DNA from 2 places in the Murimonas intestini genome. Region 2 is predicted to be linked to the other one. Evidence: a T-box and tRNA genes for the amino acid it is inferred to sense, from the RefSeq annotation. Region 2 holds a T-box; the other holds one or more tRNA genes.
What was found. A T-box is a leader RNA that pairs with one kind of tRNA and senses whether it is charged. The one in region 2 lies ahead of thrS (threonine--tRNA ligase), so its partner is inferred to be a tRNA-Thr.
Positions count from the first base shown of each region.

Region 1 (3,271 bases), on a different contig from region 2:
CCGGTTGAATTCCTTTTGACCGGGAAGGTATTCTGCGGCTACTGCAAAAATACGGTCATCGGAGATTCCGGCACCGGAAGGAGCGAAACATATTATTACTATAAATGCTCTGGCCGTAAGAACAAAAACGCCTGCTGCCAGCTGAAAACTTACCGGAAAGAGTTTTTGGAGAAGTATGTGGCACGGTATACCATAAATAACGTGCTTAAGCCTGACCTTATTGAATTTCTCGCGCGCAAAATTGTTGAGCTGCAGAATGCTGATGACGAAACTATCCTGCTGCGCAACCTGAATAAAAGGAGGAAGGAGATCCAGAAGGGACTTGACAATATTATGAAAGCCATTGAGATGGGGATCATCACGGATACCACCAAAGACAGGCTGGTAGAATTAGAGAGCCAGCGCTCTGACCTTGATGCTGAGATCGCAAAGGCAGAAATAAAAAAGCCTGACATTACAGCTGATCAGGCACGCTACTGGCTATACAATTTTAAAAACGGGGATATAGATGATGTTGAGTTTTGTACAAAGCTCATAAACACCTTCGTCAACTCATTATATCTATACGATGACTATATCGTGATTGTATATAATTTTTGTGACCGCGAAGGATCACCTGAAGAGGTCAATGCTGCCCTGGAAGAAATAAAAATTGACCATGAACTTTCGAACCTCAATGGTTCGGCTGTTCATGGTCAAGTGCCGGCGACCGGAATCGAACCGGTACGGGAGATTAGTCCCGCAGGATTTTAAGTCCTGTGCGTCTGCCAGTTCCGCCACGCCGGCATTCTGCCACGCAATGTGGCAAGTGGGACCTATAGGGCTCGAACCTATGACCCTCTGCTTGTAAGGCAGATGCTCTCCCAGCTGAGCTAAGATCCCATGGGATATGAAATTGCCGCCACATGAATGTTTCATGTGAACGACCCAGATCGGACTCGAACCGACGACCTTCGCCGTGACAGGGCGACGCTCTAACCAACTGAGCCACTGGGCCTTATCTTAAGTTTAACAACAAATGGACCTTCGGGGACTCGAACCCAGGACCGACCGGTTATGAGCCGGTTGCTCTAACCAACTGAGCTAAAGGTCCAAAAGAGCCGATGATCGGACTCGAACCGATAACCTGCTGATTACAAATCAGCTGCTCTGCCAATTGAGCCACATCGGCATTTTTGTGCCGTTGCTAAACTTAAATGACTCCTACGGGAATCGAACCCGTGTTACCGCCGTGAAAGGGCGATGTCTTAACCGCTTGACCAAGGAGCCTTATTTTGTTGTCATCACCTTCAGCAGTGACCGAAAATTATATTATCATAAGTCTTTGCTAAATGCAATACTTTTTTTCGATTTTTTTAATTTTTTTCTTTTCACCTCCTGCTCATTACAACTTTATTCTTCCCAGTTCTCTTTGCCTGATACAATGAATCGTCTGCTTTTGTAATATAGCTGAACCACTCTTCTTCCTTCTCACAGCTTCCCGGGATAGCTGCGTAAATACCGATACTGACGGTTACAGCTGAGATTTCGTCTGATTTAAAAGGGATATCCATTGCCTCTATAGCTGCCCTCATTTCCTGGGCCATGGCAAACGCTTTCCCCTCATCTCTTACCGCACCGACATACATGAATTCCTCCCCGCCGTAGCGTATCAGATGTTCTTCTTCATTTATAATAAATCTTTTAAGCTCCTGTGCCGTCATCTGCAGACACTTATCACCTGCCTGATGTCCAAAGGTGTCATTATATCTCTTAAAATCATCCACATCTATCATCATCACTGCCAGGACTTCACCTTTTGCCATGCACTCTCTGTACAGTTCTTCCATTTTCCCGTCCAGGAATCCCCTGTTCTGCAGTCCAGTAAGGGGATCTGTATTCGCCTTCTCATTTAACAGCCTGTTCTGCTCCATGATCTTCTGCCTGTCCTCGTAGAAGCGCCGTTCATTGTAGTATCTGTAGAAACATATGAATACTACCATAATGATCATAATAGAGGCATTGACATAACTCCCATAATTGCTGGTCCCTTCAGGCTGGTAAAACGGAAGGCAGATATACATGATCAGCTGGGCGCTGCCATACATCATGCATGCCTGACGCGGAGTCAGATAGGAGAGCATAGAAATACTCAGAGCCGAGATCAGGTATGTGCTTATATTCTCAGAAACTCTCTGATCGTATAAAGTGATTCCAAGAGCCCAGGCCAGCATGATCACGCAATACCAAACCTGGAGCCTGATGATAAGCCCGGCCTTCTGCGGCATTATCTTTTTGAAATATGGCCAGCCTGCCAGCCCTGCTGCAGACACTGCTAAAAGAATAGCGTAGAAAAATATATACACTCTGCTTGACTGGGTATGTATCTTCCATCCTGTGTAGGCAAGTGTAAACAGCAGATTGTAGATTTGTATTCCTATTACTATCAGTAAGATAATCCAGAAGTACTTTAGAATACGTTCCGCCACAGCAGTCCTGTACCCTGTCTCCATCTTCTCTGGCCATTGCCTGTGTATCCTGTGCCCTGCATTTTTATCCATAAAGCGTACCACTCTTTCAGTATCGGTATTATCTCATTAATATCACAGGAGTGTACAAATTACAAGTATTTTTTTGAGGCTTATTATACTGGGCATATTTATAAAATGGGACGCTGCAAAATACAGCGCCCCCGCAATTATATCTTCATGGTATATATTCTCCAGGCATTTATTTTCTGCAGACACAAAATTCAGCCACCGCCTGATTATTCAGGGGATCAGGGTCATAAGTGGAGCTTGCGGCTGAGGCCTGGTTCAGTATGGTACCTGAAGCACAGCGGTCTACATATCCGCTGATCAGTATGACGGCTGATGCTCCATTTGCCAGACTTCCCAGACTGATCTGGCCATGCCACGGGAACCAGCTGCTGCCTTCATTCAGTGAGTAGTGGGCATTTTGTATGACAGACGGCAGAAAATCTGTCATCTTCACGTCCTGGGCCGTATCCGGTCCTCTGTTAGATACTATGATCCTGAATACTACAGGACGGCATGGACAGACAGTTCCTGAACTGACTGTTTTAGAGACAGCCAGATCGGCGCTTGGCCCGGTACCTACGTCAACGCTGCTGTGGTCAATATTATTTGTATAGTCAGGATCGGGGGTGTCACTTGTCACATAGGCAGTATTTGTAATAACACCAGACGCTAATGTTACTGTTCCCCTGATGAGGATGACTCTGGTCTCCTGATCCTCCATATCTCCCAGAGGATACGGGCTGATCCAGGGT
Region 1 covers NZ_JANKBI010000015.1:58,345-61,615, reverse strand. The annotation lists partial or broken gene NSB28_RS25160 (recombinase family protein) at 1-174, shown strand, start outside; tRNA gene NSB28_RS18420 (tRNA-Leu) at 701-786, opposite strand; tRNA gene NSB28_RS18415 (tRNA-Val) at 810-882, opposite strand; tRNA gene NSB28_RS18410 (tRNA-Asp) at 924-997, opposite strand; tRNA gene NSB28_RS18405 (tRNA-Ile) at 1,020-1,093, opposite strand; tRNA gene NSB28_RS18400 (tRNA-Thr) at 1,099-1,171, opposite strand; tRNA gene NSB28_RS18395 (tRNA-Glu) at 1,198-1,269, opposite strand; gene NSB28_RS18390 (GGDEF domain-containing protein) at 1,371-2,540, opposite strand; gene NSB28_RS18385 (GEVED domain-containing protein) at 2,710-3,271, opposite strand, start outside.
Region 1: it has a tRNA-Thr gene. The T-box ahead of thrS (threonine--tRNA ligase) is inferred to sense a tRNA for this amino acid. The anticodon was not compared.

Region 2 (3,271 bases):
TACAGACATTATAATCCTATCATGTCATTATGCACCCTGGGACTTCCCGTCAGTCCGGCCCTTAAACTCACAGACTGCGGACTGGTGGATGTGGCAAAAGGTGAGACGGTGCCTCTTTTTCTTACAGAGGCATAGGATGTGTTATTTGTCACAGAGTGATAAGCAATCAACCAGGAGGCAGAAGTGCTCCGCAGTATAAGAAAGGGAGAGTGCGTAGAGACGTGCCCTCCCTTTCCTGTGTTTAAAAATGGTTGCGGATAAGGCAGAATAATAGAGCTGGTTATTTTGGGTATAGTATGTATATATGCCGGCATATTTGGTGAAGGTAAGTCATTACTGTTCAAATGACGCTGTTCTGCCAGGTGTTTTCTTGCGTATTTTGCACGGAAATCCCCAGGGCTGCAGCGCGAAACTTTTACGTAAATCACGGGGATTTCAGCGCCAAAATTTCTTTACATCGTTTATATCTGCAAGTTATAATGATTATTAGCAGGCAATAAAAAAACAACCATAGAAAGGCGGAGGTGACAATCAGTTGAGAGCGGGCAGAAAAACCGAGATTATTAAAATATTGATCCAGGCTTTGAAAATAGCTGTAGGAAGCTGTATCGGGATATGGATTGCAGAGTGGATGCAGCTGGAATATGCATCGTCGGCAGGTATCATAGCGCTGCTGACCATAGCGACTACCAAGTGGGAGACTCTGAAGCTGTCATTTTTCCGTGTCCTCACCTTTGCCATGTCAGTCATTCTTTCGAAAATCATATTTATGCATGTGGACAGCCAGTGGATCGCCTTTGGACTGTTTATCTTTCTGCTGATCATTATAAGCGAATCTATTGGATGGAAGGCTACCATATCTGTGAATGCGGTTATCGGCACACATTTTCTGGCCACCCATAATTTTACCTGGCATTTTATATTGAATGAATTCCTGCTGGTACTGATCGGAATCACCATCGCCGTGCTTTTGAACCTGTTTCAGAACAACAGCGCCCAGAAAAGCAGGATCATACAGGATATGAGGGAGACGGAAGGAGCGCTGCAGACCATATTGGAGGAACTTGCCCATTATCTGATGAATGAAGAGGACAGGATAAATGTCTGGGAGGATATCATCGGCCTGGAAAAACGTCTGCAGATTTTCCTGGACAGGGCATATGATTATCAGAACAATAATCTCCAGTCACATTCAGGATATTATATCCAGTACTTTGAGATGCGGATAAAACAGTTCGGGGTACTTCACAATCTGCATTATGAGATGAAAAAGATAAGGAGCCTGCCTGCGCAGGCCAGGATCATATCAGATTACATCACATATCTGACACCCTATGTAAAAGAAATGAACATCCCTGTCAGGCAGATTGAGAAACTGCAGGATATATTCGAAAAGATGAGGGAAGAGCCGCTTCCTGTCACACGTGAAGAGTTTGAGAGCAGGGCTATGCTCTACCATATCCTCATGGACCTGGAGGAATTCCTGATCTTCAAGAAGAGATTTGTGGATCTGCTGAATGAAGAGCATTTCAGGGTATACTGGCAGATGGATATGGAAAAAAGCCTTGACGTAACAAAATGACCTGCTATAATATGATTAATAACATAAGAAAAGCGATGACGGAAAGAGTAGTCAGACGGAAACATCCAGAGAGAGGGAGCACAGGTGGAAGCCCCTTATGAAGAAAGTCTGACGAAAACCATTCCTAAGCTGCTGCGCTGAAAGACTGAACTGTTCCGGATCTGCCGGACCGGGGGAGGGAGTAGGCGCTGACGTATGCCTGCGTTAAAGGATAGGATTTGTTTGAATCCGAAGTGAAAAGTTAAGGTGGAACCGTGCATGAAAAGTGTGCACCCTTATATTTAGACGATCTGTCTATCTATAGGGGTGCTTTTTTATTTTATTGGAAACTTCATTCTGCAGTCCTTTCTTATGTTATCTGCTCTCAGCAGGGAACCCGCAGAAAAATATGAGAAATATGGAAGAAGAGGAGATTTTAGCATGAAAGTAAGTATGAAGGATGGAACAATTAAAGAACTGGGATTTGATTCTGAGGAAGGAAGGGCGGCATTCCGGCACACGACAGCCCATATTCTGGCACAGGCGGTCAAGCGTCTGTATCCGGAGACAAAGTGCGCCATTGGGCCGTCTATTGAAAAAGGTTTTTATTATGACTTTGAATTCAGCTTTCCATTTACAGCAGAGAATCTGGAAGATGTGGAGAAGGAAATGAAGAAGATAGTAAAAGAATCCCTCCCTCTCAGAAGATATGAGGCCAGCCGGGAGGAGGCCCTGGCCCTGATGGAAGAGAAAGACGAGGAATACAAGGCTGAGCTGATCAGGGAGCTGCCCTGCAGGGAGGCTGTCAGCTTCTACCAGCAGGGGGAATATACGGACCTGTGTGCCGGCCCCCATGTATCTAATACAAGCCTGATCAGGGCCTTCAAGCTGACAGGTGTGGCTGGCGCTTACTGGAGAGGAAATGAGAAGAATAAGATGCTTACAAGGATTTACGGGACGTCCTTCCCCAAGTCTTCTGAACTGGAGGCGTATCTGAAGCAGGAAGAGGAGGCAAAGCTGAGAGATCACAGAAAGCTGGGAAAAGAGCTGGGATTATTTACAATGATGGAAGAGGGGCCGGGCTTTCCGTTCTTTCTGCCTAAAGGGATGGTCCTGAAGAACCTGCTTATAGATTATTGGCGCAGGCTTCATCAGAGAGAAGGCTATGTGGAAATATCCACACCCATGATGCTGGAGAGGAGCCTCTGGGAGACATCGGGACATTGGGACCACTACAGGGAAAATATGTACACAACAGTCATTGATGAGAAGGATTTTGCCATTAAGCCCATGAACTGCCCGGGAGGGATGCTTGTATATAAGATGGAGCCGCGTTCCTATAAGGACCTGCCTCTCAGGATGGGAGAGCTTGGCCTTGTACACAGGCATGAGAAATCCGGGCAGCTGCACGGGCTGATGAGGGTGCGCTGCTTTACACAGGATGATGCCCATATTTTTATGACAGAGGAACAGATCACAGATGAGATTAAGAGGGTGATCAGCCTTATTGATGAAGTATACAGCAGATTCGGCTTTAAATACCATGTGGAGCTCTCTACAAGGCCGGAGGACAGCATAGGGAGCGATGAGGACTGGGAACTGGCTACAGATGGGCTTAAGAGCGCTCTTGACGCCCTTGGCATGGACTATATTATAAATGAGGGGGACGGGGCTTTTTACGGACCCAAGATAGACTTCCATCTGGAGGAC
Region 2 covers NZ_JANKBI010000004.1:303,672-306,942, reverse strand. The annotation lists gene NSB28_RS09165 (adenine deaminase C-terminal domain-containing protein) at 1-135, shown strand, start outside; gene NSB28_RS09160 (aromatic acid exporter family protein) at 536-1,582, shown strand; T-box leader at 1,609-1,862, shown strand; gene thrS (threonine--tRNA ligase) at 2,003-3,271, shown strand, end outside.